DNA from 2 places in the Streptomyces sp. BA2 genome. Region 1 is predicted to be linked to the other one. Evidence: predicted binding sites of a transcription regulator. Region 1 holds the regulator's gene; the other holds the start of a gene.
What was found. Region 1 encodes HspR, which represses chaperone genes until heat shock. Its sites were predicted from a motif close to TTGAGNNNNNNNNNCTCAA; they were not measured.

Region 1 (15,850 bases):
CGCGCTTGAACCAGATGTTCGGGAAGGCGAGGAAGCGGTGCCAGGCGACGCCCATGTTCGTGTTGAGCGCGACGGTGATCATCCAGATGAAGGACGTCGCGATCTTCACCATGGCGAAGAAGTACGTGAGGTTCTGCAGCGTGGAGAGGTCCATGCCGCCGAACCACGAGACGAACGGGTACGAGATGAAGAACGACGCCTCGTAGCTGTCCACGTGGTGCTGGGCACCCTCAAGGGCGTGCAGCGTGAAGATGCAGATGCCGACGATGAGGATGACGGCCTCGACGAAGTACGCCTGGCCCTTCTTGGAGCCCGCGAACCGGGACTTGCGGCCCGGCTTGTCGGGGTTGCTCAGCTGCCGGATGACGATCAGCGTCAGGATGCCGAGCACCGTCATCGTGCCGATGAACTCGACGAAGATGTTGTACGGCGCCCACTCGCCGATGATCGGCAGCATCCAGTCGGCCTTGAAGAGCTGGCCGAAGGCGTTGACGATGGTCAGGAGCAGCGAGAAGAAGCCCACCGCCACGAACCAGTGCGCGACGCCGACGACGCCCCAGCGGTTCATGCGGGTGTGGCCGAGGAACTCCTTGGCCACGGTGACGGTGCGCTGCACGGGCTGATCGGTGCGGGTGCCTGCCGGGACGGACTGGCCGAGCCGCATGAACTGGTAGATCTGCACGATGGCACGGCCGAACAGCGCGACGCCGACCGCGATTAGGACCAGCGACACGATGATCGCGGCGAGTTGCATTTGGGGGCTCCTCGGGCCTGCGAGGCGAACTATTACTAAGCGGTAACTTATGCAGTCCGTCTGAGACTACCCACTTACTCAGCCGCACTGTAGCCAGCGAGGCGGTGATCTGCGTCGCTCAGGCAACCCTGCGTTGCGGCTTCGCTGGGCCGACATCTGTCTGCGGGCCGGTTGTGGCTGGTCGCGCAGTTCCCCGCGCCCCTGACGGGGCCTGGTTGCGCGTAAGGGCTGGATAAGAGTTGAGCCCCCTCGACTCAGTTCTGTTGACGCCAGCGCAGCCGTCATGCATTGTTGAGTCAGATCCACTCAAGAGTTACATCTGGAGGAACCGAAATGGCACGTGCGGTCGGCATCGACCTGGGCACGACTAACTCTGTCGTCAGCGTTCTTGAAGGCGGCGAGCCCACCGTCATCACCAACGCCGAGGGCGCCAGGACCACGCCGTCCGTCGTCGCCTTCGCGAAGAACGGCGAGGTGCTTGTCGGCGAGGTGGCCAAGCGCCAGGCGGTCACGAACGTCGACAGGACCATCCGCTCGGTCAAGCGCCACATGGGCACTGACTGGAAGGTGGACATCGACGACAAGGGGTTCAACCCCCAGCAGATCTCGGCGTTCATCCTGCAGAAGCTGAAGCGCGACGCGGAGTCGTACCTGGGCGAGAAGGTGGCCGACGCGGTCATCACCGTCCCGGCGTACTTCAACGACTCGGAGCGCCAGGCCACCAAGGAGGCCGGCGAGATCGCGGGCCTGAACGTCCTGCGCATCGTCAACGAGCCGACGGCCGCCGCTCTGGCGTACGGCCTCGACAAGGACGACCAGACGATCCTCGTCTTCGACCTCGGTGGCGGCACCTTCGACGTGTCCCTCCTGGAGATCGGCGACGGCGTCGTCGAGGTGAAGGCCACGAACGGCGACAACCACCTCGGTGGTGACGACTGGGACCAGCGCGTCGTCGACTACCTGGTCAAGCAGTTCAACAACGGCCACGGCGTGGACCTGGGCAAGGACAAGATGGCGCTCCAGCGCCTGCGCGAGGCGGCCGAGAAGGCCAAGATCGAGCTGTCCTCCTCCACGGAGACCACGATCAACCTGCCCTACATCACGGCGTCCGCCGAGGGCCCGCTGCACATGGACGAGAAGCTCACGCGCTCCCAGTTCCAGCAGCTCACGTCCGACCTTCTGGAGCGCTGCAAGACGCCGTTCCACAACGTCATCAAGGACGCGGGCATCCAGCTCTCCGAGATCGACCACGTCGTTCTCGTCGGTGGCTCGACCCGTATGCCCGCCGTCGCGGAGCTCGTCAAGGAGCTGACCGGCGGCCAGGACGCCAACAAGGGCGTGAACCCGGACGAGGTCGTCGCCATCGGCGCCGCGCTCCAGGCCGGTGTCCTCAAGGGCGAGGTCAAGGACGTTCTGCTCCTCGACGTGACCCCGCTGTCCCTCGGTATCGAGACCAAGGGAGGGATCATGACGAAGCTCATCGAGCGCAACACCACGATCCCGACCAAGCGCTCCGAGATCTTCACGACGGCCGAGGACAACCAGCCGTCCGTCCAGATCCAGGTCTACCAGGGCGAGCGCGAGATCGCGGCGTACAACAAGAAGCTCGGAATGTTCGAGCTCACGGGCCTGCCGCCGGCCCCGCGCGGTGTCCCGCAGATCGAGGTCGCCTTCGACATCGACGCCAACGGCATCATGCACGTGACGGCCAAGGACCTCGGCACCGGCAAGGAGCAGAAGATGACCGTCACCGGCGGCTCCTCGCTGCCGAAGGACGAGGTCGACCGCATGCGCCAGGAGGCCGAGCAGTACGCGGACGAGGACCACAAGCGCCGCGAGGCCGCCGAGTCCCGCAACCAGGGCGAGCAGCTCGTGTACCAGACGGAGAAGTTCCTCGCGGACAACGCGGAGAAGGTCCCCGGTGACGTGAAGACCGAGGTCGAGTCGGCCGTCGAAGAGCTGAAGGAGAAGCTCAAGGGCGACGACACGGCGGAGATCCGCACGGCCACCGAGAAGGTCGCGGCCGTCTCGCAGAAGCTCGGCCAGGCCATGTACGCGGACGCGCAGGCCGCCGGTGCCGAGGGCGCTGCCCCGGGTGCCGAGGGCGGCGAGGCTCCGAACATGTCCAAGGAAGACGACGTGGTCGACGCCGAGATCGTCGACGACGAGAAGCCGAACGACACGAAGGGCGGCGCCGCATGACCGAGGAGACTCCGGGCTTCGGTGACAGCACCGAGAAGCCCGACGTCCCCTCCGGCGCCACCCCTGATGACGCGGCGCCGCAGGCCGCCGAGCCCTCCACCGAGGAGGGCCCGGCGGCCCCGGCCGGGGACGCAAGCAATGCGAGTCAGCAGACTCAGTCGGCTCAATCGGCTCAGGACGTGGGCCTGATCGCCCAGCTGGACCAGGTGCGTACGGCGCTCGGCGAGCGCACGGCGGACCTCCAGCGGCTCCAGGCCGAGTATCAGAACTACCGCCGCCGTGTGGAGCGGGACAAGGTGACGGTCAAGGAGATCGCCGCGGCGAACCTCCTGTCCGAGCTTCTCCCGACCCTCGACGACGTCGGCCGCGCCCGTGAACACGGCGAGCTGGTCGGCGGCTTCAAGTCGGTCGCGGAGGCCCTTGAGACGGTCGTCGCCAAGATGGGCCTCCAGCAGTTCGGCAAGGAGGGCGAGCCCTTCGACCCGACGATCCACGAGGCCCTGATGCACTCGTACGCGCCCGACGTCACCGAGACGACGTGCGTCGCGATCCTGCAGCCGGGGTACCGCATCGGCGAGCGCACCATCCGCCCCGCGCGGGTGGCCGTGGCCGAGCCGCAGCCGGGCGCGCAGACGGTCAAGGGCGAGGCCGAGACCGCCACGTCCGCGGACTCCGCCGACGCGGCGGAGGACAAGGAGACCGGTGGCGGCCCGGACGAGGGCTGACATGACGGAGCTGTTGTGAAGCGAGAGGAGGGACGTCGGGGATGAGCACCAAGGACTTCATCGAGAAGGACTACTACAAGGTCCTCGGCGTCCCCAAGGACGCCACCGAAGCCGAGATCAAGAAGGCGTACCGGAAACTCGCACGCGAGAACCACCCGGACGCCAACAAGGGCAACGTCAAGGCGGAGGAGCGCTTCAAGGAGATCTCCGAGGCGAACGACATCCTCGGCGACCCCAAGAAGCGCAAGGAGTACGACGAAGCGCGTGCTCTCTTCGGCAACGGCGGCTTCAGGGCCGGTCCCGGAGGCGCGGGCGGCGGCGGTTCGTTCAACTTCGACCTGGGCGACCTCTTCGGAGGCGGCGCCCCGGGCGGTGGAGCGGGCGGCGCCGGCGGCGGCTTCGGGGGCGGTCTGGGTGACGTCTTCGGGGGCCTGTTCAACCGAGGCGGCGCGGGCGCGGGCGGCGCGGGCACGCGTACGCAGCCCCGGCGCGGCCAGGACATCGAGTCCGAGGTCACGCTGAGTTTCACGGAGGCGGTGGACGGGGCGACGGTCCCGCTCCGGATGTCCTCCCAGGCTCCCTGCAAGGCCTGTTCCGGCACCGGCGACAAGAACGGCACACCGCGCGTGTGCCCGACGTGCGTAGGTACGGGCCAGGTGACGCGGGGAGGAGGCGGCGGATTCTCTTTGACCGACCCCTGCGTGGACTGCAAGGGCCGCGGGCTCATCGCCCAGGACCCCTGCGAGGTCTGCAAGGGCTCGGGCAGGGCGAAGTCGTCCCGCACGATGCAGGTGCGGATCCCCGCGGGCGTATCGGACGGCCAGCGCATCCGCCTGCGAGGCAAGGGCGGCCCCGGTGAACGGGGCGGTCCGGCAGGCGACTTGTACGTGGTCGTGCACGTCGACACCCACCCGGTCTTCGGCCGTAAGGGCGACAACCTGACGGTGACGGTTCCGGTGACGTTCGCCGAGGCGGCACTGGGCGGCGAGGTGAAGGTCCCCACCCTGGGCGGCCCGCCGGTCACCCTGAAGCTGCCTCCGGGCACCCCCAACGGTCGTACGATGCGGGCGCGGGGCAAGGGCGCGGTCCGCAAGGACGGTTCGCGGGGCGATCTGCTGGTGACGGTGGAGGTATCGGTCCCGACCTCCCTCTCCGACCCGGCGAAGGAAGCCCTGGAGGCCTACCGCGAGGCGACTGCGGACGACGATCCGCGGGCAGAACTGTTCCAGGCCGCGAAGGGAGCATGAGATGGACGGCCGTCGTCGAAATCCGTACCAGTTGACCGACGAGACGCCGGTCTACGTCATCTCAGTGGCCGCCCAGCTTTCGGGCCTCCACCCGCAGACCCTGCGCCAGTACGACCGCCTCGGCCTGGTCTCCCCGGACCGCACGGCGGGCCGCGGCCGTCGCTATTCGGCCCGCGACATCGAACTGCTGCGCACGGTGCAGCAGTTGTCGCAGGAAGAGGGCATCAACCTCGCCGGCATCAAGCGCATCATCGAGCTGGAGAACCAGGTCGCCGCGCTGCAGGCGAGGGTGGCGGAACTGTCCTCGGCGGTGGAGGGCGCGGCTACGGCGATGCAGCAGCGCGAGGCGGCGGTGCACGCGTCGTACCGCCGCGACCTGGTGCCGTACCAGGACGTGCAGCAGGCGAGCGCGCTGGTGGTGTGGCGTCCGAAGAGGACGACGGAGCAGTAGCCCTCACTAATATGTGGGCGTAGGGGCCGGGAGGCAGGACCTCCCGGCCCCTTTCGTTTCTGCTGGGGAAAGCGGGGGTGGGTTCGCCATGGCCATGGTGGGACTTTTCTGGATCGCCGAGGGCGATGTGTACGTGGGCGCGAAGCCGTCGGGCCTCGCGGCGGGGGTACGCCTGACGCCGGAGGGCGTGGTGGCCCTGGGCGACAAGCAGTCGGCGTTCTACCCCTGGGACGAGGTGCGCGCCCTGACGGTCGAGGACGCCCCGGTGAAGTCCCTCAAGCGCCAGGTGGGCGTCCTGGTGGACATGGCCCTCACGGTGGGCCTGGGCGGCTCGGACGACGCCCCGGCGATGACGGTCCGTCTCGCGAGGCCGGAGTCCGAGGAAACGGAGCTGACGGCGTACGTAGCAGCGGCAACTGGCTACTCCCAGACGGAGCACGACCTCTCCCTCACGCTCCTGACCCACATGACGAAGGGCGAGGCAACGCTCCGCACGACGCTGGCGGCGATGGCGGAGTGGGGCCGGGCACGGGAGGGGGGCTCGCCCCGGGCGGCGGATCGGGAGAGGCTGCTGCGGGAGTGGGGTGGCGGGGACCCCGCCTAGCGCTCTCCGGAGAGGGCCTTCAGCAGCGCGGCGAGGGGCCCGGGGGCGGTGGTCAGGATGGTGTCCGGGGTGTCGCTTTCGCGCAGGCGGATGGTTCCGTCGGGGGCGGTGGCTATGTAGAGGCAGTTCGCCTGGTCCTCGCTGAATGTGGACTTCTGCCAGTCGAGTTGGGGCATGTCAGATCTCCTGTAGGCCATAGAGCAGGTGCTGGATCAGACTCAGGGAGTCACGTGAGTCGTGGGCGGACGCGGGCACTTTCGGGTCCAGGGGCGGCAGGGCTGTGGAGGAGAGGCGAGCGAACCGCGTCGTGTACTTGTCCACCGCCTCGCGCTCGTGCACGTAGAGAGAGGACGCCGGGGTCTCGACGAGGACGGTCTCCAGCGCAGCCCCGTGTGAGCCGACCAGCAGGAACGGGGTGCTGAAGGCGGAGAGCCCCTCTGCCGTGAACGGCAGTACCTGGATGGTGACATGGGGCAGTTCGGCCATGCGGATCAGGTGCAGCAACTGTTTGCGCATCACTGCTGTGCTGCCGAATCGAACGTGCAGCGCGGCCTCGTGGATGACCGCGTGCAGGGTCGGGGGCCGTTCTTGGGCGAGGATCTTCTGCCGTTCCATCCGGAACTGGACCGCACGCTCGAGTTCGCTCGTGGAGCGCTCGCTCTGGCTGGACCTGAAGATCGAGCGCGTGTACTCGGCGATCTGGAGAACACCGGGGATGAACAGTGACTCGTACGAATGCAGAGCATCGGCAGCTGCCTCCAGCTCTGCGAGGTCCAGCACGGGTTGATCGAGGACCTGCCGGTACGCGGTCCACCAGCCCTTGCCGCTTTCCTCGCCCATGGAGACCAGAGCTTCGACAAGAGGTTCCCGTGTGCATCCGTATGAGCGGCAAAGGGTCCGCAGCTTTTCCGAGGGAATGGCCGTGCGCCCAGCCTCGACGTGACCGAGGTGGGCCCGCCCCATTCCCTACTCTAAGTATCGCATCAGTCACTCACTGGAGCCTCTCAACTCCCCCTGCCCACAAGCCGAAAGGCACCCACCGCACCCCCCAGGCGCGCATGGGCAACGCCATCGCCCGGCAAGGGCCCCTCGCCCCCTCCCGACGGGAGCAACCGTCATGCCCGCAGACCGCCCCCGCATCGCTCACCGCCCCGCCCAACTCGCCTACGACTACACCCTGTTCTCCCCAGGCGATGCGACCTCCCCCAAGGTCTGCCGAGACTTCGTACGCACAGTCCTGCGCACTCTGAACCGGGAGGCGCTGGTCATGCCGGCGACCCTCTGCACCTCGGAACTCATCACGAACGTGCACCTGCACACCAAAGGCTCCGCGATGCTCCGCATCCTCCTGACCCTCACCCGCCTACGGGTAACCGTCTTCGACGAGAGCCCGGACCCACCGGTCGTGGCGCACCCCGCAGCAGGGGTGGCATCGGGTGACCGGGGGAAGTTTCCCCTGGTCGGCCCCATCAACGTACCTACCGTGATCGCGTTGCTTGTGCCGCGAGGACGCCAAGCCCACACTGGAAAGGAGGTGCGCCATCGTGACCGCTCTTGCAGCTGAGAGGCCCAAGACCATGCCTGACACCGAGACCGAGTCAGCCCCGTCCGCCGAGCTGGACGAGGTGCTGTGGCAGGCATGGAAGGCGATGGAACTCCCCGAGGGCTACCGCGCTGAAATCATTGAGGGAGCCATCGAGGTGTCGCCCACCGGTCGCTATTCGCATGCCGAGACCGCCAATCTGCTCCGGGACGAGCTGGTGGTATTCCTGAGCGGCGGTGACTTCGTCGCACGCAACGACGGGAACATCGTCCACGAGGGGCGAGTGTGGATTCCCGACCTGTACATCGTGCCGAGAGACAGGGAGCGGTACGTGACCGCCGACGGAGTCGGGGTCACCGCTGCAGCCGTGCGTCTTGTCGTCGAAGTGGTCTCTCCTGGAACACGCAACCAAGAGCGCGACAGGGTGAAGAAGCGCCGAGAGTACGCCCGCGCCGGGATCCCCGTCTACGTGCTCATCGACGACTACGACGGCGAAGGCACCGTCACCGTCCTGACCGAGCCGCAGCCGGAGAAGGCGGACTGGGTCGGCGTCCACCGGGTCCCGTACGGGACGCAAGTCGCGATCCCCAACGGGCCCGCCAAGGGGTTCACGATCGGCGAGGCGGTCACGGGGGCGCGGCGCGGGTGAGCGACGAGCGCCGTCGGCACCTCAAGAAGAAGGCCTTCCTTCGCCAGGGAGTCGCCGCGGTCGCCGTGACTCCGATGCTCAGAGCAATGGCGGCAACAGCCCAGCTGAAGAGATCAGTAGGCGGGTTGGCTGTCCAGTCCCACCAGTTGTTCGGGTACCAGACCAGAAAGAGGACCGAGGCCAGAGGGATGGCCCAGCCGAGCTGCTGTCCCAGCACGGCGGCGGACAGCAGGGCCAAGCCCAGCCAGATCAAGAGGGACCGGACGAAGACGGCCCCGGATTCCGGTCCGTCGGCGAGGGCCTCCGCGCCGAACGAGAAGGCGCAAACCGTCAACGTGAGCGCAGTGCAGTAAACAGCGCGCAGTCGGTGCATCGTGGATGCACCCATCGCGTCGTGTGCCGACATGGCTCCGTCGAGGGCGGCGGAGAGAAAGACAGCCGAACAACGCTGACAGAAGGGCTACAACTGCGGTGCCGGTGACGACGGTTGTAGTGTCGTGTGTTGGTAGAGGGTCCGCATCCGGGCTCCCCGCGTGAGCATCGACTGCTCGGGCAGGACGGCGGTCACCAGCCTGTCTGCAGGACGGGCACCACCGGGCTGGACCGTGAGGACTTCCCTTGAAGTCATCTCTACGGCCTGGCCAATGGCTTCGTTGATCCGCGGGATTCCTCTCAGCACGTTGATGGAGGAGGTGCGGGGGCGGGAGTGGTGCCTGTGCCGAGTGCCATGAGTGGCTCGAACGCCGCGGCCAGGCGGGCTCCGTGGTGGCGTTGCTCCGCGATGCTATTGGCGATGGCCCCGAGGAGCCTGGGCAGCGCGACAGCCGGGGCTCTCGGTCTCAGCCACTGCGAGCCCGCCTCTTCCGGGTACAGGAGGCCACAGTCAACCAGGCACGGTGCCGAGTCGGCGTCCTGGCTCGCGACGCGCTTCTCCCGAAGAGCCCGGACGTACAGCTCCCACCCTGCCTGGCACAACTCGTCGTGGGTGTGGGCGTGGGCGTGGGGGTTCGCTCTCATCTGGGGTGATCCTTGTCGAGGATGCCCGAATGAGCGATCAAGTAGCCGAGTTGAGCGCGGCTGCCGCTGCCAAGGGCGGCGGCGATCTTAGCGATGTGGGAACGGCAGGTGCGGACGTTCATGCCGAGGCGGCGGGCGATTGCTTCGTCGACGTGGCCTTCGATGAGGAGCTTGGCGATGGTGCGTTGGACGCCGGTGATGCCGTCGGTGGATGGGGCGTAGGGGACCTCGTCGAGCAGGGGAGTCGCTCGTATCCACTGCTGCTCGAAGACCTTGGCGAGGTACTCGACAAGGCCAGGGTGGCGGAGCTCCAGGGCGACTTGGCGATCGGCGCGGGCGGGTATGAGCGCGACGGTGCGATCGAAGATCATCATTCGGTCGATCACCTCCTCCAGCGTCCGGACCTCCACATTCCCCTGGGCCATGCGTGCCGCATAGGCAAGCGTTCCCTGACTGTGTCTGGCGGTGTGCTGGTAGAGGGTGCGCATCCTGATGCCGCGGTCGAGGACGGCCTGGCCGCGTTGCATCGCCACCGTGAGGGAGTTCTCGCTGCGGCCGCCCCCTGGCTGGACCGTGAGGATCTCGAAACGGCAGTCCGATGTCGCTCGTTCGATCGCCGCGTCGATGCGGGCGCCGCCCTCCAGCACGGTGATGGCGTGGGTCGTTGGCTCCACGCGGGCGGTTATGGCCATAAACGGCTCAAAAATGTCGGTTAGTTGAAGGGCGAGCCGTCGCCGTTCCTGGATTTCCCGCTCGATTGGGTTGAGGCGCTGCGCGAGTGCGGCGGACGGCGGGATGGGGCGCAGCCAATCCGCGTCGTCCGGGTCCGGGTGCAGCAGAGCGGACTCAAGCAGGCATGGCGTGGCCTCGACTTCGGTTCTTGCCAATCGGCCATTGCTCAGCGCGCTGGCGTACAGCCTCGAGCCCTCATCACAAAGTGGGGTTGAGGGGTGAGGATGTGTCGGTTTCGCGTCGTTTGTAAGCAAATCTCCACCCCCCAGGGTCCTGAACGTGCAGGAACATGATGCATCCACCCTGTGGCTTTGACGTGCTCAATTGAGACATCGTCTTGTGGAGCCGGGGGAGAGGAATCTACCAAGTGAGGACGAAGCCGACCATGTTTAAGAGCATGCTTCGCTCGGTGCTTGTCACCACCTTCTCCGCAGGGCTGGTTCTGGGCACGGTGAGCACACTTGATCTCTCCTGGAGCACGGCGCCTGGAGGCAAGGGTGCTGCGTCTGCCTTGCCCCCGGACCTTTCTTGGGGTACGGCGCCTGGAGGCGAGGGTGCTGCGATGGCCGCGCCGCCGGACCTTTCCTGGTCCGTGGCGCCGGCGGGAGCGAAGGCATGAGCACTCCCCCCGACGACCGCACCTTCCGCCGAGAAATGGCCACCGCCTACCGCTCCGGTTGGCATTTCATCGATCTCGCCACCGCGATACCCCACGCCGGCGACTCGTTGATGGTCACGCTCCTCGGTGAGCCAGTAGTCGTCACCCGTGACGACGAGGAGGAGATCCGGGCCTACCGGTGCCTCCGTAAGCCGCGAGGCGCCCCGCAGCCCGTGCGGTGTGCCATTCGGTACGGGATGGTCTTCGTCAATCTCGACCGGCGTGACCACCAGTTGGTCGGTGAGCCGGGGCAGTCGGGCCGGCAGCAGCAGGACCAGCAGAGTTCCACCACTACAAGAGCCATTACAGCCACCCCCCGCAGCGCCTGACGCGATCCCCCGTCGTTGTACATCGCGCAGGTGCTTCCCCCAGCAGCGGCGCCACCGTGGACCTGAACACGGTGGCGCCGCTGTGGTGTGTGACGGGGGCCCGCCATCCGCACGGGGCTACGCCTCGCCCAGCGTCCGCGTTCCCAGCGACCGCGTCCCCATCGCCCGCGTCAGCGTGATCTCTATCAGCACCCGGTCCGGGTTGGGCCTCGGCACCCTCCCGTACCGCTCCTCGTAGCGGCGCATCGCCTCCGCGATCTCGGCCTCCTCCGTACGCACCCTCGCGTACCCCTCCAGCGTCGCCCAGCGCCGCCCGTCGACCTGGCAGACCGCCACCCGCGCTCCGGGGCCCTCGGTGCCCGTCGCCGCGAGGATGTGGGTCACCTTTGCGCTCGACTTGTTCGCAAGGACGCGGGCCACGCCCGCCTCCGGGTCGTACGTGACGCCGACCGGCACCACGTGCGGTGTGCCGTCCGGGCGCGGGGTCGTCAGCGTGCACAGGTGCCGTTCGCGCCAGAAGCTCAGGTACGCGGGGGTGGGGTGGTGTGGATCCATGGCCATGGGTCTGAACCTAGCCGCCCCTCTCACCTGACCTGGCCGCCCCTCTCACTTGAGTGGAATAGACTCAACTTTATGTACGCTGTTTAAAGCAGGTGGGCCGGGCCACTCGAGCCGCCAGGCCATACGGATCGCAAGGAGGAGACGACTCACGTGGACGCCGAGCTGACCAACAGGAGCCGGGACGCGATCAACGCGGCCAGCAGCCTGGCCGTGAAGGACGGGCATCCCGACCTGACCCCCGCGCATCTGCTGCTCGCGCTGCTGGAGGGGCAGGACAACGAGAACATCACCGACCTGCTCGCCGCGGTCGACGCCGACCAGGCCGCCGCCCGCGCAGACGCCGAGCGGACACTGAGCGGCCTGCCCAGCGTCACCGGGTCGACGGTCGCGCCGCCGCAGCCCAACCGCGACCTGCTCGCGGTCATCGCCGACGCCTCGCAGCGCGCGAAGGAGCTGGGCGATGATTACCTCTCCACAGAGCATCTGCTGATCGGCGTCGCCGCCAAGGGCGGGCCCGCCGCAGAGGTCCTCAGCAAGCACGGGGCCACCGCCAAGAAACTGCTCGACGCGTTCGAGAAGGCAAGGGGAGGACGCCGGGTGACCACACCGGACCCGGAGGGTCAGTACAAGGCCCTGGAGAAGTTCGGGACTGACTTCACCGCCGCCGCCAGGGAGGGGAAGCTCGATCCCGTCATCGGGCGGGATCAGGAGATCCGGCGCGTCGTGCAGGTTCTGTCCCGGCGCACCAAGAACAACCCCGTCCTCATCGGCGAACCCGGCGTCGGCAAGACCGCCGTCGTCGAAGGGCTCGCCCAGCGCATCGTGAAGGGGGACGTCCCCGAGTCGCTGAAGAACAAGCGGCTCGTCTCCCTCGACCTGGGGGCCATGGTCGCCGGCGCGAAGTACCGCGGTGAGTTCGAGGAGCGGCTCAAGACCGTCCTCTCCGAGATCAAGGAGAGCGACGGGCAGATCGTCACCTTCATCGACGAGCTGCACACCGTCGTCGGCGCCGGGGCGGGGGGCGACTCCGCCATGGACGCGGGCAACATGCTCAAGCCCATGCTCGCCCGTGGCGAGCTGCGGATGGTCGGTGCCACCACCCTCGACGAGTACCGCGAGCGGATCGAGAAGGACCCGGCCCTGGAGCGCCGCTTCCAGCAGGTGCTCGTCGACGAGCCGAGCGTCGAGGACTCCATCGCCATCCTCCGTGGGCTCAAGGGGCGCTACGAGGCCCACCACAAGGTCCAGATCGCCGACAGCGCGCTCGTCGCCGCCGCCGCGCTCTCCGACCGGTACATCACCTCGCGCTTCCTGCCCGACAAGGCCATCGACCTCGTCGACGAGGCCGCCTCACGGCTGCGGATGGAGATCGACTCATCCCCGCTCGAGATCGACGAACTCCAGCGCGCCGTCGACCGGTTGAAGATGGAGGAGCTCGCCCTCAGCAAGGAGACCGACCCCGCGAGCAAGGAGCGCCTCGAAAGGCTGCGGCGCGACCTCGCCGACAAGGAGGAGGAGCTGCGCGGGCTCAACGCCCGCTGGGAGAAGGAGAAGCAGTCCCTCAACCGTGTCGGTGAGCTGAAGGAGAAGCTCGACGAGCTGCGCGGCCAGGCCGAACGCGCCCAGCGCGACGGCGACTTCGACACCGCGAGCAAGCTGCTCTACGGCGAGATCCCCGCCCTCGAACACGACCTGGAGGTCGCTTCGGAGGCCGAGGAGGAGGTCTCCAAGGACACCATGGTCAAGGAGGAGGTCGGGCCCGACGACATCGCCGACGTGGTCGGTGCCTGGACCGGCATCCCCGCCGGACGCCTCCTGGAGGGCGAGACGCAGAAGCTGCTCCGCATGGAGGACGAGCTCGGCAGGCGGCTCGTCGGCCAGACCGAGGCCGTACGGGCGGTGTCCGACGCCGTGCGCCGCACGCGCGCCGGGATCGCCGACCCCGACCGCCCCACCGGCTCCTTCCTCTTCCTCGGCCCGACCGGCGTCGGCAAGACCGAGCTGGCGAAGGCCCTCGCGGACTTCCTCTTCGACGACGAGCGCGCCATGGTCCGCATCGACATGAGCGAGTACGGCGAGAAGCACAGCGTGGCCAGGCTGGTCGGCGCCCCGCCCGGATACGTCGGCTACGAGGAGGGCGGCCAGCTCACCGAGGCCGTACGCAGGCGCCCGTACAGCGTGGTGCTCCTCGACGAGGTCGAGAAGGCGCACCCGGAAGTCTTCGACGTGCTGCTCCAGGTCCTCGACGACGGGCGCCTCACCGACGGGCAGGGGCGGACGGTGGACTTCCGCAACACCATCCTCGTCCTGACCTCCAACCTCGGCAGTCAGTACCTGGTCGAGCCGCTGACCTCCGAGGAGGAGAAGAAGCAGCAGGTCCTCGAAGTCGTACGGAGCTCTTTCAAGCCGGAGTTCCTGAACCGGCTCGACGACCTCGTCGTCTTCTCCGCGCTCGGCAAGGACGAGCTCGCGCACATCGCCCAGCTGCAGATCGACCGCCTCGCGAAGAGGCTCGCCGAGCGGCGGCTCACCCTCGAGGTCTCCCCGGACGCGCTCGCGTGGCTGGCGGACGAGGGCAACGACCCGGCGTACGGCGCACGGCCGCTGCGGCGTCTCATCCAGACGTCCATCGGCGACCGGCTCGCCAAGGAGATCCTCTCGGGCGAGGTGAAGGACGGGGACACGGTCCGCGTGGACACCTTCGAGGACGGCCTGATCGTCGGACCGGCGACGGCCGAGAGGGCATAACCCGGTCACATCGGGGGCGGGGGTTGCGGGCCCCCGCCCGACATGGGGCAGGATGGCGGAATCCGTACGAAGGGACTAAGCACGTGAGCATCGACCCGTCCTCGATTCCGAATTTCGGGGGACAGCCCGAACCGCAGCAGGGCGATGGACCGGCGGGCCCCGTTGTCCCCGACCAGGACCTGGTCAAGCAGCTCCTGGACCAGATGGAGCTCAAGCACGTCGTCGACGAAGAGGGTGACCTCGCGGCGCCGTGGGAGGAGTTCCGCACGTACTTCATGTTCCGTGGCGAGGGAGACCAGCAGGTCTTCTCGGTGCGGACGTTCTACGACCGCGCGCACGGCATCGAAGAGAAGCACCAGCTTCTCGAGGCGATCGACGACTGGAACCGCCGCACCCTGTGGCCGAAGGTCTACACGCACACCCACGACGACGGCACCGTCCGCCTCATCGGCGAGGCGCAGATGCTGATCGGCACGGGCGTCGCGCTCGAGCACTTCGTGTCGTCGACGGTCAGCTGGGTGCGGGCCGCGATCGAGTTCGACCGCTGGCTCGTCGAGCAGCTCGGCCTTGAGGCCGAGGTCGACGGCACCGAGGGTGAAGAGAAGCCCGGCGACGACCAGGCCTAGGCCTGGACCACGTCCGAGCGAGAGCCCGGCCGCGGCGCCCACCACCGGGGCGCCACGGCCGGGCTCTCGCGTTGTGGAGTCCGTGTCACAGCGACTTCAGCCGGGACACCGCCTCGGCAAGCACCTCGTCCTTCTTGCAGAACGCGAAGCGCACGAACGGCGCCCCGGCCTCCCGGTGGTCGTAGAAGACGGCGTTCGGGATGGCGACCACGCCGACGCGCTCGGGCAGCGCCCGGCAGAACGCGAAGCCGTCGGACTCTCCCAGGCGGCGGATATCGGTCGTGATGAAGTACGTGCCCTGCGGGCGGTAGACGTCGAAGCCAGCGGCGATCAGGCCCTCACTCAGCAGATCCCGCTTGGCGCGCATGCCTTCGGCGAAGGACGTGAAGTACGAGTCGGGCAGGGCCAGGGCCTCCGCGATCGCGTACTGGAACGGGCCCGACGACACGTAGGTGAGGAACTGCTTCGCCGAGCGGACCGCCGTCACCATCTCCGGCGACGACGTGATCCAGCCGACCTTCCAGCCGGTGTACGAGAACGTCTTGCCCGCCGAGCCGATCGTGACCGTGCGCTCGCGCATGCCGGGGAAGGAGGCGAGGGGGATGTGCGCCGTGCCCTCGCCGTCGTCGAAGACCAGGTGCTCGTACACCTCGTCCGTGACCACGAGGAGATCCCGCTCGACCGCGAGCTTCGCGATCTCGGTGAGCTCCGCGCGGGTCAGGACCGTGCCGGTGGGGTTGTGCGGTGTGTTGAGCAGCAGCAGCCGTGTGTGGGGCGTGATCGCGTCCCGCAGCTCGTCCAGATCGAGGCGGAAGCGCCCCTCGGCAGCGTCCGGGCGCAGCGTCACGGGGACCCGCTTGCCGCCTGCGAGGGCGATCGACGCCGCGTACGAGTCGTAGTACGGCTCCAGGGCGATCACCTCGTCGCCCGGCTCGACGAGGGCGAGCAGGGAGGCCGCGATGGCCTCGGTCGCGCCCGCCGTGACCAGGACCTCGCGGTCGGGG
Region 2 (15,850 bases), 2.6 Mb from region 1:
CCCCCGGGCTGACTCCCCGGCTGAAGCACCACCAGGACCGCCGTGCGCGGCTCGGCGCCGGGCCGCAGCGCGGTGAGCGTGGCGCGGACCGGGATGTGCGGATCGCGCTGGAGATGGACGGTGAGGCCGCGGTCGCCCTCGCCGCGTGCGACCGCGGCGGTCTGCGAGCGGAACGCGGCCCGATCCGCGTGCAGCAGGAGTCCGGTCAGCGGTCTGCCGGTGGCGTAGCCCGCGCGTACGCCCGTGAAGCCGGTCGCGGCGAAGTTCATCCGCCGGACCACCGACTCCCGGTCGACCAGGGCCACGGGCAGGGGGAGGCGTTGGAAGATGGCCCGCAGCAGCCGCTGCTCGTCCCGGTCGGGCGCGCCGCCGCCCAAGCGGCCGTCGGCGGCGAGCCGTTCGTAGAGCGGCCTCAACTGTTCGGCGACATGGTCGAGTTCGAAGATCGCCGCGTCGAGAACCCTTCCGAGGTCGCCCGCCGGTACGGCACGCGCCGACTTCAACTCGGCGACGCGGCGCACGAAATCCGCAATCTCTTCACCGAACTCCTCCGTTTGGGCCATGTGCCGAACGTATCCGCTGCGGCCGTTTTCCGGGGGAACTCGCGGGAAGGCGGAGGGAAGGAGAGGTAAGGAGGAGGAAACCACCATGCCCCTCACAGCGGAACCGGACCTCGACCTCGCGGGACCCGAATCGGCTCTGCCGGGGCGCAGGCTCTCGGAACTGGCGGAACAGGCCGTGCGCTGCACCACCGCGTGCTGCGGCGCGGGCACGACCGTGTCGGACGGCGGCGGCGAACATCCCGCTTCGGTGACCCACCCCGACCTCGCCGGTCTCGTCTCCGTCCAGCTGCGCTCGGGCGACGGGCCCATACCGGCGGCGCAGGAGCGGGGTGCGCCGGTGGAGACCGGTGACCTTCTGCGGGACGAACGGTGGCCCGCGTACCGCGCCATGGCGCTCGACACCGGCGTACGCTCCAGCGTCACGCTGCCCTTCCAGCGCGCGGGGCTCACGGTCACCCTGACCCTGTTCAGCTTCCGCCCCGGCGCCCTCGACGACGTCCGGCACGGCCCCGCCCAGGCGCTGGGCGACCTCGCCACGACGGGCCTGGTCCGCGACCGCCGCTACCGCGCGGCGCTCGCCGAACTGGACCACCTCGGCACGGCCCTGCGCACCCGCCCCGTGGTCGACCAGGCATGCGGCATCGTCATGCACGTCCTGACCTGCGACGTGGACAAGGCCTTCACGGTGCTGCGCCGCGTCTCCCAGACCACGAACCGCAAGCTGGCCGACGTCGCGTCGGCGGTGGTGGAGACGCGGGGGAAGGGGCTTGAGCGGGAGCTGGCAGGGCTGGCCGCCGAAGACTGAAGGAAGAGTGGAGGCGGAAGGACCACTCGGCCGGAGGCCCCCGCGCGCGCGGAGCCGCCCGGCACGCTTCGATTGACGCATGCGGACGGAACCCGAAGGCCGTGGCCCTGTCCGGTACGGACCTCCCCTGCCGGAGCCAGGCCTCCCGGTCCTGCCCGAGCTGTCCGCCGTGCTCGCCGGTGCCGCGGGCCGCGCGCACGCCGAGCCCCCCGGCGGCGGCCCCGCACTCCTGGACGCCGCGAGCGGCTACTGGGCCCGGCGCGGGCTCCCGGTGGAGCGGGACCAGGTCGTCGCCGCGCCCGGCGCCGCGTCCCTGCTGCTCGCGCTGACCGCCGCCCTCGGTGGCGGCGACGTCCTGCTGCCGCGTCCCTGTCCCGCCTGGTGGGCGCCGCAGGTGCGGCTGCTCGGCGGGTCGGTGTACCACGTGCCGACGCCCGCCGAGTGCGGTGGCGTCCCCGATCCCTACGCCCTCATGGAGACCGTCCGCCGTATCCGTGCCGAGGGCGGCACCCCGCGCCTCCTCGTGCTCTCCGTCGCCGACGACCCGACCGCCACCGTGCCGCCGCCGGAAGTGCTCCACGAAGCCGTGGAGGCGGCAGCGGACGAAGGCCTGCACATCGTCGGCGACGAGACCTGGCGCGACACCCTGCACCGCCCGCACGACACGGTCCTGGTCAGTCCGGCCGAGATGGACCCGGACCGGGTGACGGTCCTGACCGATCTCTCCGGATCGTTCCTGCCGCCGGGCTGGCCCGCGGCGGCCGCCCGATTTCCGGCCGACGCGCGGGGCTCGGCGCTGCGGGCCCACACCCTTGACGTCCTCACCGCGCTCGGGGCGTGCGTCGCGGCGCCGGTCGCGGCGGCGGCGTCGTACGCGCTGGGCGAGCCGGACGAGGTGACCGACCGCCTCGTCCGCGCGACCCGCCTGCACGCGCGCGTGGGCGCCGCCGTGCAGCGGGCGGTGCTCGCCGCGGGCGCGCTGGCCCGGCCCCCGGCGGCGGGCCGTCACCTCTACGTGGACCTCGGCCCGCTCCGCCCTGCCCTCGCCGCGCGCGGTGTCGGCGACTCGCAGGACCTGGAGGACTTCCTCGGCGAACGCCTCGCCATGCCCGCGCCAGGCGGCCACCGCTTCGGCGACGAGCTGGGAGCACTACGCGTACGTCTGTCCACCGGGCCTCTGCTCGGCTCGACCCGGCAGGAACGCCTGGCGGCTCTCGCCGCACCGGACGCACTGGAACTGCCGCACGTGGAAGGGGCGTTGAGCATGCTTGGATCGGCCTTCGACGATCTCCGCGCAGCATCACAGCGCATGGAGCCTCCCCGGTGAAGCATCAGACGCAGCCGCAGCAGCCCGGCCATATGCCCCGGGCGGAGCAGCCGCAACAAGCAACCAGAGCAGCACAGCCGCCGCCCCGCCCCGACGAGCGGCAGCTACAGAGCCCTGGACCATTCGCGGACGCCGGGCCGGTGGGCTCAGAGGCCTTGGGGCCCGGTGCTGGGGGTGCCCGTGAGGCCGGGGCTTCCGGTCGGCGAGGGGTGCGGCAGGCGCAGGGATCGGGGTTATCTGCGGACGTCGGGTCCGCGGACGCCGGGTCCGTGTACGTCGGATCCGTGGACTCCGGGGCGGTGGGCTCTGTGGCCTCGGAGCCCGGTGCTGGGGGCGCCCGCGGTGCCGCGGTGCCCGGCCGTGGCGAACTGCTTGTCCGGCCGGCCTCAGGCCCCGGCACCTCCACCCCCCTCGACCGGCCGGCGGCCCCGGTGCCCCTCGCCCCGTCCCGGCTCTGGCCGAAGTCGTTCGCCGATCGGCTCACCGCGCCGTTGCCCGGCCTTCGGGACTTCGCGCGGTTCGCTCGTGAAGGTGCCCTGCGGCCCACCCCCGAAGGCCTCGCCGACATTCAGCGGCTGCCCTTCGAGCCGGGGCCCCTGCCGCGCGTGGACGACCGCACCGTCGCCCTCACCTGGGTCGGGCACGCCAGCTGGGTCGTGCGGATCGGCGGGCTCACGGTCCTCACCGATCCCGTCTGGTCCCGCAAGATCCTCGGCACCCCGGCCCGCGTCACACCCCCCGGAGTCGCCTGGAGCGCGCTGCCGCGCGTCGACGCGGTCGTCATCAGCCACAACCACTACGACCACCTGGACGCCCCGACCCTCGCCCGACTCCCCAGGGACACACCGGTGTTCGTACCCGCCGGGCTCGGACGGTGGTTCACGCGCCGCCGGTTCACCAGGGTCACCGAGCTCGACTGGTGGGAGGCAGCCGAACTCGCTGGGGTGCGCCTCGACTTCGTGCCCGCCCACCACTGGTCCAAGCGCAGCCTCGTAGACACGTGCCGGACGCTGTGGGGCGGGTGGATCCTCACCGACCGCGACGGGCAACGCGTCTACTTCGCCGGCGACACGGGTTACGGCCACTGGTTCGAGCGGATCGGCGCCCGCTATCCCGGCATCGACCTGGCCCTCCTGCCGATCGGCGCCTACCACCCGCGGTGGTGGCTCAGCGACGTCCACTGCGATCCGGAGGAGGCGGTGCGGGCGGCGGCCGACGTCGGGGCGCGCCGCATCGCCCCGATGCACTGGGGCACGTTCCTGCTGTCCGGTGAGCCCGTGCTCGAACCGCTGACACGGGTGCGGGGCGCCTGGGAGGCGGCAGGGATGGCTCGGGAGGACCTGTGGGACCTGCCGGTCGGTTCGTCCCGCGTACTCGCCAGGGGTCCGCGCTCCTAGGCCTTGATCCGCTGGTCAGGGCTTGGCTCGGTACATGCTCCTCACGTGCTTTTCCGCGGGCGAGTCGTGGCTTGTCGCGCAGTTCCCCGCGCCCCTTACGGGGCGCTGCCGAGCCGCTCAGGACGCCGTACGCCGGACCTTGCGCCACACCGTCGGCGCCACGCTGATCAGCACCGTGAGACCGACCGCCACCACCACGCCCTCCCACGGCTCCTTGAAGAGGGAGCCGCCGAGGATGCCGATCAGCTGGTACGTCACGGCCCAGGCGAGGCACGCCGGCACGTCGCCGCGGGCGAACTCGCGGGGCGGCATCTTGGCCATCAGACAGGCCAGCATCACCGGAATCCGCCCGGCGGGCACGAGCCGGGAAAGGACGAGGACCAGGACCCCGTGGTCCGCGAGCTTGGCCTGCGCCTGCGCGAGACGGTCCTCGGGCGCGCGGTCACGGATCGCCGCGAGCCAGCGCGAGCCGTTCTTCGAGCGCATGCCCCGCCGCCCGAGCCAGTACAGCGCCATGTCCCCGAGGAACGCGGCGAACGCCGAGACCCCGAACACCACGAGCAGCGCGAAGGGCGCCGATTGGTGCACTGCCACCACGGCGGCCGAACTGACCAGGGCGCCCGTGGGCACCACCGGCACCAGCGCGCCGAGCACGATGAGCAGGAACAGCGACGGATAGCCGACCGCCTGCTGCGTCGACTCCGGTGGCACCTGGGCCGCCGCGGCGAGGATCACTGAGGCTCTCCCTTGGTGACCTCGGGCCGCACGCTCTCGCCGTGCCCCAGGCGGTGCACCGCCACCTCGGGCGCGAGCAGCGCGGCCTGGCGCACGAACTCCTCGCCCGGCGTGTGGAATTCGTGCGGCCGTACGGCGTCCATGCCGTACGGCCAGTACGTCCCGTAATGCACCGGCACCGCACTGCGCGGCGCGATCCTGGCGAGGGCGACCGCCGCGCGGCCCGCGTCGAGATGACCATGGCCGAGATACGGCCCCCAGCCGCCGACCGGAAGCAGCGCCACGTCGACGTCCCCGACCTCGTCGGCCATGGAGTCGAAAAGACCGGTGTCCCCGGCGAAGTACGTCCGCGCCTCGCCCCGCACCACGAAGCCGAGGGCGGGCGCGGCGTGCGGGCCCACGGGCAACCGCCGCCCGTCGTGCCGCGCCGTCACCACCCGTACGACGAGTTCGCCGATCCGCACCTCGTCCCCCGGCACGACGTCGATGAGACGCAGATGGGAGAGCCTGCGCGCGAGCCCCGGCACCTGCCGGCGGGCGCCGCGCGGCAGCAGCACGCGCGTGCCGGGGGCGATCCGCGCGAGGGACGGCAGATGCAGATGGTCGGCGTGCAGATGGGAGAGGAGCACGGCGTCGGCGACGGCCGCCTCGGGGGGCGGGAGCGCGCCTCTGCGCCGGCGCAGATGGGCGAGGCGGCGGGCGAACAGCGGGTCGGTGAGCACCCGGAGCCCGGAGTCCTCGACCGTGCAGGTGGCATGACCCCACCAGGTGATCTCCACCGGCACTCCGGTTCCTCCTTCGCGCGACTGTTTACGAGCCTACGGCCAGGAGTAGGGTCTTCGGCTGACGCCAGTGGTGAGGACGCCAGAGGTGAGGGGGACGCGATGGGAGACACCGCGAGCGTGACAGTGCTGCGGGTCGCGGCGATCGCAAGCCTGACACCGCTGGAGGAGCTGGACGCCGATCCCTTCCTGGTGGACTCCCGCAGCCAGCACGCGATGTGCGCGCGATGGGCCGCCGCCAGGGGATACGTCGTCACCCGGGAACTCGTCGTCCGCGGGCTGCCCGCCGATCACGCCGTGCTCTGGGCCGACGTCGACGACGGGCTCGTGGACCTCTTCGTCGTGCCGAGCCGCCGGGTCCTCGACAGCGCGCTGCGCTCGCCGGACGAGTTCACCGCGGAGTGCGGGCGGCGCGGGGTGCGGATCGAGACGGCGGGCCTCGAGGAACCGTCGTACGACGCGGTGATGAAGGCCCATGTCCACCGGCGGCTTTCCATGCCGACCGCGGGGTACGACGGCCGTTGACCCTTCCCCGCCCACTGACCCTTTCACCCTGTGACACGCTGGTGTCCTGATCTGTCATGAAACGTGAGGCGGCACGGCGTGGGGCGAGGGCGATGGCGGTCGGTCGGCAGTGCTCTGTGGCGCTCCGTCGCCGTGTGGCTGGTCAGTACGCTCACCATGCTCGCGCTCGCCGGGATCCTGCCCGACTTCCAGCTGCAGTCCGACGACGGTGACAGCGCCACCCGCATCGCCGTCACGGCCGCCCTGGGCGCCGGAGCCTTCGGCCTGCTCTCCTCGCTGGTGTGGCCCCTGCTCGTGCGGGCCCTGCTGCTCGTGCCCGCGCTCGTGCTCGGACTTCTCGCCTTCTTCCTCAACGGGTCGCTGCTCCTGCTCGCCCTCGGGCTGATTCCGGACGGCCGCGGTGAGGCCAACGCCGAGACCGCGGTCGTCGTCGCCGCCGTCATGTCCGCCGTCGCCTCCGCCACCGGCGGCGCCCTCGCCGTCCGCGACGACGACGCCTACCGCCGCCGCCTCTACCGGCTTGCCGACCGCAGGCGCCGCCGCCGTTCCGAAGGCAGGGTCGGCCCCGTCCCGCCCGGCACCGTCTTCATCCAGCTCGACGGCGTGGGCCACGACGTCCTGCGCACCGCCGTGGACAAGGGCCTCATGCCGACCGTCGCGGGCTGGCTCGGCCAGGGGCGCGAGCCGAGCCACCGGCTCACCCCCTGGCGCACCGACTGGTCGAGCCAGACCGGGGCGAGCCAGCTCGGGATCCTGCACGGCTCCAACCACGATGTCCCCGCCTTCCGTTGGTACGAGAAGGACACCGGGGAGGTCATGGTCTCCAACCGGCCCGCGTCAGCCGCCGAGCTCCAGCGCCGCGCCATCGAGCGCACCGGCGACGCCGGCCTCCTCGCCCTCGACGGCGCGAGCCGCGGCAACCTCTTCAGCGGCGGCGCCGGGCAGGTCGCCCTCGTGCTCTCCATGGCCGCACGCCGCGGCAAGGAGAACCGCTCGCGCGCCGGGTACTTCGCCTACTTCTCCGACCCCGCCAACGCCGTCCGCACCGCCCTGTCCTTCGTCGCCGAAGTCGGCCGTGAGATGGGCGAGTCGACCCGCGCCCGGATCAGGAAGCGGCGTCCGCGCGTCAGCCGTGGCGGGCTCTACCCCTTCATCCGCGCCTTCGCGACCGTCGTCGAGCGCGATGTCGTCGTCGCCGCTGTCATCGGGGACATGCTCGCCGGGCGCAGCGCGGTCTACGCCGACCTCGTCGCCTACGACGAAGTGGCCCACCACTCCGGCCCCTGCGGCAGCGACGTGGACAAGGTGCTCCAGCGGCTCGACCGGTCCCTCGCGCTGATCACGAAGGTCGCCGAACACGCCCCCCGCGCCTACCGCATCGTGGTCCTCTCCGACCACGGCCAAAGCCCCGGCGAGACCTTCCGCGCCCGCTACGGCCTCACCCTCGGCGACCTCGTCAGGGCAGGCTGCGGCCTGCCCGTGCCGCGCAAGGCGCAGCACACGCACAGCGGTGCCGAGGCCCGCTCGACAGTCCGCGCCGCGCTGCGCCGCCCCGTCGAGGAAGGCGCGGGCGAACACCGCCCCGCCCGCCGCGCCGAGCCCGTCGTCCTCGCCTCCGGCAACCTCGGCCTCGTCTCCTTCCCCGACGTCCCCCGCCGCATGACCCGCGAGGAGATCGACCTCCGTCACCCGGCGCTCCTGCCCACCCTCGCCAACCACCCGGGCATCGGCTTCCTCCTCGTACGCAGCAAGGAGCGCGGCCCGGTCGTCCTCGGCGCGCGCGGCGGCGAGGTGTACCTCGACGAAGGAGACGCAGAAGACGCGGAACCCGACGGCCTCGGGCCGCTCGCCGACTTCGGGCCCGGCGCCGCCGACGCCGTGCGCCGCACGGACGGCTTCCCGCACGTCGCCGACATCATGGTCAACTCCTGGTACGACCCTCAGGACGGCGAAGTCCTCGCCTTCGAGGAGCAGATCGGCTCGCACGGCGGACTCGGCGGCGCCCAGGCCCAGCCGTTCCTCCTGTCGCCCCTCGTGCTGTCCGCGCCGCTCGACGACGGGCAGGAACTCGTCGGCGCCGAGCAGGTCCACGAGGTCCTCCGGCGCTGGCTCGGCGAGCATCTGGGTGCCGAGATTCCGCTGGTCGGAGAGGTTGCCGCGGCTGTGGACGATTCCCGGCACGGCGGCCCGGAGGGCACAGCTTTTGCGGTCGCCGACCCTGCCGCGCAGGACAAAACACACTGATTTTGCGCGGTCCGCGCCGTGCCCGACCATGTCTCTCGCCCCGGCGATCCCGGGCGTCTTCGGCACGATGAGAGGCACCACCCCATGCACGACACCGGAACCGCGATCCAGCCGGCTCCGGCCCCCGACCAGGAAGAGCGGCGGACAGAGCAGCACGACGACGGCGGCAGCAGGCACGCCCGCCGCTTCGGCCTTCCCATCGCCACCTGCCTCGTCATGGGCAACATCATCGGCGGCGGCATCTTCCTGCTCCCGGCCTCCGTCGCCCCCTTCGGGACCATCAGCCTCGTCGCGTTCGGCGTCCTTACCGCGGGCGCCATCGCCCTCGCCCTGGTCTTCGGCCGGCTCGCGCAGCGCGATCCGCGCACCGGCGGACCGTACGTCTACGCCCGCGCCGCGTTCGGCGACTTCGCCGGCTTCCTCGCGGCCTGGTCCTACTGGGCCACCGCCTGGGTGTCGAACGCCGCGCTCGCCGTCGCCGCCGTCGGCTATCTGGACGTCCTGATACCGGTGGGCGACCACAAGTGGACCGCCTGCCTGGCCGCCCTGGTCCTGCAACTCCTGCCCGCACTCGCGAACTTCGCGGGCACCCGCTACGTCGGCGCGGTCCAGGTCGTCGCCACCGTCCTGAAGTTCGTGCCCCTGCTCCTGGTCGCGATCGGCGGGCTCTTCTTCTTCGACAGCGCCAACCTCGGGCCCTTCCAGGCGAGCGACGACAGCCCGGCCGGTGCGATCTCCGCGTCCGCCGCGATCCTGCTCTTCTCCTACCTGGGCGTGGAATCGGCGGCGGTCAGCGCCGGTGAGGTGCGCGACCCGCGACGCAACGTCGGGCGCGCCACCATCCTCGGCACCCTCGGCGCCGCCCTCGTCTATCTGCTCGGCACCCTCGCCGTCTTCGGCACCGTCGCCCATGACAAGCTCGTCGGCTCCACCGCACCCTTCTCGGACGCCGTCAACGTCATGTTCGGCGGCTCCTGGGGCGGTACGGCGGTGGCGCTCGCGGCGGTCGTCTCGATCCTCGGCGCTCTTAACGGCTGGACCCTGCTGAGCGCCCAGACGCCGTACGCCGCCGCCAAGGACGGGCTCTTCCCCGCGGCCTTCGGCAAGAAGAAGCGCGGCGTGCCGACCGTGGGCGTCCTGGTCACCGTCGTCCTGGCCGCGCTGCTCACCGTCTACAACTACACGGCGGGATCGAGCGGCGTCTTCGAGTCCCTCGTCCTGATCACCACGTTCACCGCGACCGTGCCCTACCTCCTGGCCACCGTCGCGCAGATCTACTTCCTCGTCTCCGGGCAGGGCGAGCGCGTCAACCGGGCCCGCCTGGTGCGGGACGGTGTCCTCGCGGGCATCGCGTTCGGATTCTCCATGTGGCTCGTCGCCGGGTCCGGATACGCGGCCGTCTACCAGGGCGTCCTGTTCCTCTTCGCGGGCGTGCTCGTCTACGCGTGGATGGCGGCCCGCAAGGAGCGGACCGCCACCCACTGATGTCTCCGTACTACCTGGCCAGCGGCGCAACCACCCAGCGGCGGGTGGTGAACATGCCGTCGGACGGGCCGATCTCGATCAGCTTGCGGGCGGCCGGGTAGGCCTCGTTACCCTCGATCTCATAGCCGACGTCGAACGTGCCCGGCACGTCCCTGACCTCGGGCTCCCGCTGTGCGGCGGCACCCTGACCGCCCGGCTCGTCGGCCGTGACGGCGGCGAGCTCGGCGAGCAGCTTCCGCTGGGCCGCGGCGAGAGCCTCGCGCGGGTCGCGTGCCCGCGGCGCGGCGGCCGCGGCCGTGCCGCCCTGGGGCGGCGGCGCGATGTCGGTGCTCGGCTCGCGCGTCGTGCCGGTGGTCTCGCGCGTGGAGATCTGCGCCTGGATGACGGTCGCGTCGTTGTCCAGGGCCACGCGGATGAGACCGCGGTCGGGCGTGATGACCGGTATGCCGTCGAAGACCTGCCGGAACGTCACATGGGTCTCAAGCGACACCGGCTCGCCCAGCTCGGAGCCGTCCTTCGCCCCGGAGTTCTGCATCAGGTCGTGCACGCTGTCCACGACGAGCTCGGCTCCGTCGGCGTGCTGCGCGGCGAACTCGTGCGCCGCCTCGACCGCCCGCTCCGTGGGCAGCTGCCGCAGGTTGCGGTGGTTGGCCTCGGCGAGCTTGACCCACCGGACGGCGTGCGGAGCCGTGGAGACGGTCCGGTCACCGGAGGTGGCGCTGAGCACGCCCTGCCGCTCGACCTGCACCTCCTGCAGCGCCGCCGACGGGAAGTCGGCGATGCGGCCCATCTTGGTGAGCTCATCGCCCGGGTCGCGCGGCGCGAGCTGCACGATCTGCGGGCCGGCCGGTGCCTGCGTCAGCGGCTCCCTGAGGGAGTCGCGCGCGTAGTACCAGCGCCACACGTACCAGTTGTCCGGCACGTGCTCGCGGTAGAGGGTGCGCTCGCCGTTGAGCCGGGCCGTGGCCTCGGCCTGGTTGGCGCCGACCGCGCAGACCGAGGGCGCCTGGCCCTTGTAGATGTCCCAGCTCGCGTTCAGCCACGCGTCGGTGAACGTCTGCCCGGCCCGCCACTTCTCCCAGAACTTCTTGCCGTAGTCCGGGCTGTCGATACTGACCGTCTCGAACCCGAAGAGCATGCGGAAGCCGATGTTGGGCCCCGCCCAGGTGCGGATCGGTGAGTGCCCGCCGAGGACCCGCAGCGAGGTGCAGGTCGACCAGAAGACGTAGTTGGCCTTCTCGTTGCCCAGCGCCATCCGGTTCGAGATCGCGTCGCTGCGGCCGTCCCAGACCGCGCCGAGCGGCGCGAAGAAGACGCCGTTGCCGTCCATGCCGCCGTGGCCCGAGTGGTAGACGGCGACCACCGCGTCCATGCCGTAGCGGTCCTGCCAGTTGTCGTACGTCTCCTCGTACGCCCAGACCTGCGCCCCGCCGTCCGCGAACCAGAAGTTGCGGTCGTAGAACTGCTGGAGATACGCCAGCCACCCGGAGGCGTCGGCATGGGTGTGGAAGAGAGGTGACTGGTTGACGAACTTCTGGACGCTGAAAGCGCCCCACCAGCCGAACGTCGAGTCACGGTCACCGGCGGCTCCGGGCTTCGCACCTTCCAGTGGAGACGGACCGCGTTCCGAGTAGTTCATGCGCATGGCCAAACCCCCTGAGTGGACTCCTCGTCCCGTGGGCGAGGGGGCCTCAAAGTGTCACCGTGGACGCGCCTTGCACAGTTGCGATTTCGGCCATAGCGACCGTGCACCGGGACTGTCGTGGCGCCTCAGGCACCCCGCCTCTCCCTGCTGAGGAGCCTGCCGCGGATCTTCTGCAGGCGGGGCATCAGGACGTACACGACCGTGAGGACGACGGCCGCGCTGAGGAGCAGGGTCTGGACGACCATGGGCAGTTTCGTCAGCCAGGAATGGAAGAGCAGCTCCAGGACCGTGAGCGTCGGGAAGACCGAGAGCCAGATCATCAGGGCCATGTGGTGACGGGGCGGGGGAGCGGTCTGCATGAGGGTTCCTTCCGGGAATCCGGGAATATCCAACCAACTGTTTGGAGATTGGTGCCGGAAAGCTAACACGAGCCCGGACAATCTCCAAACAGTTGGTTGGGTATGCTGGCTCCATGGCCTGGGACACCGCACGCACCCGGCAGGCGCTGCTCGACGCCGCCGTGGACGAGTTCGCCGAGCACGGCTTCGACGGCGCCCGCATCGACCGCGTGGGGAAGCGCGCGGGCGTCAACAAGGAGCGGATCTACCAGTACTTCGGCAACAAGGAGAAGCTCTTCGGGTGCGTCCTGGAGGCCGAGCTCGACCGCATCGCCACCGCCATCCCGGTCACCGTCGAGCAGGCCGCCGACCTCGGTGACTACGCGGGCCGGCTGTACGACTACCACCGCTCCCGCCCCCAGTTCATCCGGCTCCTGCACTGGGAGGGCCTGCGTGACACCGGCGCCCCCGCCCTCAAGGAGCCCGAGCGCACCGCCACCTACGGGTCGAGGGTCGAGGCGCTGGCCCAGGCCCAGCGCGACGGCACTCTGGATCCGGACCTCGATCCCAAGGCGCTGTTCTACGCCGTACTGGCCCTCGGTGCCTGGTGGTTCAGCGTGCCGCAGGCGGTGCGGATGATCTTCGGCGGAGAGCAGCGGCCGGAGACGGAGCGGGACGCCCTGATCGGACTTGTACGGCGACTGGCCGGTCAGGGTGACAGCTGACCCGCAACCCCCATGGGCCGCGACCCCTTGGGTCGTCCGGCGGTCGCCCGCCGTTCACCGCCCGTGGGCCGGTCTTCCGCGTGCGCCGAGTCAGGGTGTGATCGGATGGGCGCACGGAAGTTCCGCGACGCATCACGGAACCGCACTGAAGGGATCTACATCGTGGCTACCACGCGCTCCGCGCACACGGTCTGGGAAGGCAACCTGCTGGAGGGCTCCGGCACGGTCACCTTCGACTCCTCCGGGATCGGGGAGCAGGCCGTGTCCTGGCCGTCCCGCGCCGAGCAGGCAGGCGGCAAGACCAGCCCGGAAGAGCTGATCGCCGCCGCGCACTCCAGCTGCTTCTCCATGGCCTTCTCGAACGGCCTGGACAAGGCGGGCACCCCGCCGACCCGCCTGGTGACCTCCGCCGACGTGACCTTCCAGCCGGGCACCGGCATCACCGGCATCCACCTCACCGTCGAGGGCACGGTGCCGGGCATGGACGAGGCCGCGTTCCTGGCGGCCGCCGAGGACGCCAAGGTCAACTGCCCGGTGAGCCAGGCACTGAAGGCCACGCCGATCACGCTGACGGCGAAGCTGGCCTGACGTACGGCTTTCCGCCATTTTCCGACGGTGCCGCCGTCCCCCAGGGGGCGGCGGCACCGTCATGGGCGGCATTGACAATGTGCCGCTCAAGTTTTGTGATGGAGGTCGAAGTACGCCGGGAAACGGGCTCGCGGTGGAAGGGGACTGGACATGGCACGTGCAGTCGGGATCGACCTCGGTACGACGAACTCGGTGGTGGCCGTCCTGGAGGGCGGTGATCCCACGGTCGTCGCCAACGCGGAGGGAGCGCGCACCACACCTTCGGTCATCGCCTTCGCGAAGAACGGCGACGTCCTCGTCGGAGAGGTCGCCAAGCGGCAGGCGGTGACGAACGTGGAGCGCACCGCACGCTCCGTCAAACGCCATATGGGTGACGGGAGTTGGCGCTTCCCCGAGGGCGGGTCGGTGGACGGCACCCGGTACACCGCGCAGGAACTGTCCGCCCGCGTCCTGCAGAAGCTCAAGCGTGACGCCGAGTCCTATCTGGGCGAGGACGTCACGGACGCGGTCGTCACCGTCCCCGCGTACTTCGACGACACGCAGCGCCAGGCCACCAAAGAGGCCGGCGAGATCGCGGGCCTGAACGTGCTCCGCATCATCAACGAACCCACCGCCGCGGCCCTCGCGTACGGCCTGGACAAGGGCGACGACCAGACCGTCCTCGTCTTCGACCTCGGCGGCGGCACCTTCGACGTCTCGCTCCTGGAGATGGGCGACGGCGTCATCGAGGTGAAGGCCACCAACGGCGACACGCAGCTGGGCGGCGACGACTGGGACCAGCGCGTCGTCGAGTACCTGGTGCGCCAGTTCAAGAACAACCACGGCGTGGACCTCGGCAAGGACAAGATGGCCCTGCAACGGCTGCGGGAGGGCGCGGAGAAGGCGAAGATCGAGCTGTCGTCGTCGAGCGAGACGGACATCAACCTGCCGTACGTCACGGCATCGGCGGACGGCCCCCTGCACCTGGCGGAGAAGCTGACCCGCGCTCAGTTCCAGGAGCTGACGGCGGACTTGCTGGAGCGCTGCCGCGGCCCCTTCCATCAGGCGGTGAAGGACGCGGGTGTGAAGCTCTCGGCCGTCGACCACGTGATCCTGGTGGGCGGTTCGACACGGATGCCCGCGGTCACGGAACTGGTCAAGGAACTCACCGGCAGCGAGCCGCACAAGGGCGTCAACCCCGACGAGGTGGTGGCCCTCGGCGCGGCGCTGCAGGCCGGTGTGATCAGGGGTGACGTGAAGGACGTCCTGCTCCTGGACGTGACGCCGCTGTCCCTCGGGATCGAGACCAAGGGCGGCATCATGACCAAGCTCATCGAACGCAACACCACCATTCCCACCCGGCGTTCGGAGACCTTCTCCACCGCCGAGGACAACCAGCCGTCGGTCGGCATCCAGGTCTTCCAGGGGGAGCGGGAGATCGCGGCGTACAACAAGAAACTGGGCGTCTTCGACCTGACGGGGCTGCCCCCGGCGCCGCGTGGCGTGCCCAAGATCGAGGTCACCTTCGACATCGACGCCAACGGCATCATGCACGTCTCCGCCAAGGACGAGGCGACGGGGCGCGAGCAGCGCATGACGGTCACGGGCGGCTCCGCACTGCCCAAGGACGACATCAACCGCATGGTGCGCGAGGCCGAGGAGCACGCGGAGGAGGACCGCAAACGGCGTGACGCCGCCGAGGCCCGCAACCAGGCGGAACAGCTCGTCTACCAGACGGAGCGGTTCCTGCGGGAGAACGAGGAGCGGGTCCCCGCGGAGACCCGGGCCGAAGTGGAGGCGGCAGCAGCGGAGTTGAAGGACCTCCTGAAGAACAGGGCCGACGACACGGCGGCGCTGCGCGTGGGCGCGGAGAAGCTGGCCGCTGTCAGTCAGCGGATGGGACAGGCCATGTACGCGAGTGCTGGCGAGGGCGCCCAACAGGAACCGGGAGCTCCGGGGCCCTCTGCCGAGGAAGGCGTGGTCGACGCGGAAATCGTGGACGAGGAAAAGCCGGGGGAGCAGGAGAAGCGGGCCGGGGAGTAGCGCACCGTCGATCACCGGCTTCGCCGAGTTCGTCCTCAAACGCCGGACGGGCTGTCATCAGCCCGTCCGGTGATCACGACCCCGTCTTCTCCCACCCCCGCCGCTCCGGACGCGGGCCGACCCTGCGTGGGTCCTTGCTGCGGTAGACCACGTACGGCCGGAAGAGATACTGCACCGGCGCGCTGAACATGTGCACGAGCCGCGTGAACGGAATCAGCGCGAACAGCGCCATCCCGACCACCGCGTGGATCTGGTACATGACCGGCACCCCCGCCATCAGCTCCGTGTCCGGCTGGAGAGTGAACAGGCTCCGTGCCCAAGGCGCCATCGACTCACGGTAGTTGTAGCCCTCACCCGACGCGTGCGTCAGTTTGGCCACCATGCCGAGCACGATCGCCGCGAACAGCACGAGGTACATCAGCTTGTCGTTGGCGGTCGTCGCACGGAACACCGGCGCGTTCGTGCGCCGCCGGTAGAGCAGCAGCAGGATGCCGAGCACCAGAAGGATGCCCGCCGCCGTGCCCCCGTACAGCGAGAACAGGTGGTAGGTGTGCTCGCTCACGCCCACCTTCTCCGTCCACGACTCCGGGATGAAGAGCCCCACCAGATGCCCGACGAGGACGAAGAGGATCCCGTAGTGGAACATCGGCGACGCGACATTGAGCAGCT

Region 2: dnaK (molecular chaperone DnaK) is a predicted target of HspR. The motif match lies at 13,231-13,249, and genes of this name have one in related genera.

Annotation. Positions count from the first base shown of each region.
Region 1 is NZ_WSRO01000002.1:5,002,214-5,018,063, forward strand. Features, by position in the region: gene E5671_RS25265 ((Fe-S)-binding protein) at 1-754, opposite strand, end outside; gene dnaK (molecular chaperone DnaK) at 1,088-2,956, shown strand; gene grpE (nucleotide exchange factor GrpE) at 2,953-3,681, shown strand; gene dnaJ (molecular chaperone DnaJ) at 3,723-4,928, shown strand; gene E5671_RS25285 (heat shock protein transcriptional repressor HspR) at 4,930-5,379, shown strand; gene E5671_RS25290 (hypothetical protein) at 5,468-5,983, shown strand; gene E5671_RS25295 (DUF397 domain-containing protein) at 5,980-6,159, opposite strand; gene E5671_RS25300 (DUF5753 domain-containing protein) at 6,161-6,823, opposite strand; gene E5671_RS25305 (ATP-binding protein) at 7,101-7,547, shown strand; gene E5671_RS25310 (Uma2 family endonuclease) at 7,528-8,175, shown strand; gene E5671_RS25315 (hypothetical protein) at 8,153-8,581, opposite strand; gene E5671_RS25320 (helix-turn-helix transcriptional regulator) at 9,189-10,178, opposite strand; gene E5671_RS25325 (hypothetical protein) at 10,540-10,911, shown strand; gene E5671_RS25330 (pyridoxamine 5'-phosphate oxidase family protein) at 11,029-11,472, opposite strand; gene clpB (ATP-dependent chaperone ClpB) at 11,623-14,220, shown strand; gene E5671_RS25340 (YbjN domain-containing protein) at 14,304-14,846, shown strand; gene E5671_RS25345 (pyridoxal phosphate-dependent aminotransferase) at 14,932-15,850, opposite strand, start outside.
Region 2 is NZ_WSRO01000002.1:7,649,363-7,665,212, forward strand. Features, by position in the region: gene E5671_RS37000 (GAF domain-containing protein) at 1-563, opposite strand, end outside; gene E5671_RS37005 (ANTAR domain-containing response regulator) at 649-1,368, shown strand; gene E5671_RS37010 (aminotransferase class I/II-fold pyridoxal phosphate-dependent enzyme) at 1,448-2,695, shown strand; gene E5671_RS37015 (MBL fold metallo-hydrolase) at 3,064-4,092, shown strand; gene E5671_RS37020 (VTT domain-containing protein) at 4,210-4,824, opposite strand; gene E5671_RS37025 (MBL fold metallo-hydrolase) at 4,824-5,612, opposite strand; gene E5671_RS37030 (hypothetical protein) at 5,712-6,134, shown strand; gene E5671_RS37035 (alkaline phosphatase family protein) at 6,213-8,378, shown strand; gene E5671_RS37040 (amino acid permease) at 8,463-9,863, shown strand; gene E5671_RS37045 (DUF6345 domain-containing protein) at 9,874-11,508, opposite strand; gene E5671_RS37050 (hypothetical protein) at 11,634-11,867, opposite strand; gene E5671_RS37055 (TetR family transcriptional regulator) at 11,981-12,571, shown strand; gene E5671_RS37060 (OsmC family peroxiredoxin) at 12,734-13,159, shown strand; gene dnaK (molecular chaperone DnaK) at 13,310-15,181, shown strand; gene narI (respiratory nitrate reductase subunit gamma) at 15,255-15,850, opposite strand, start outside.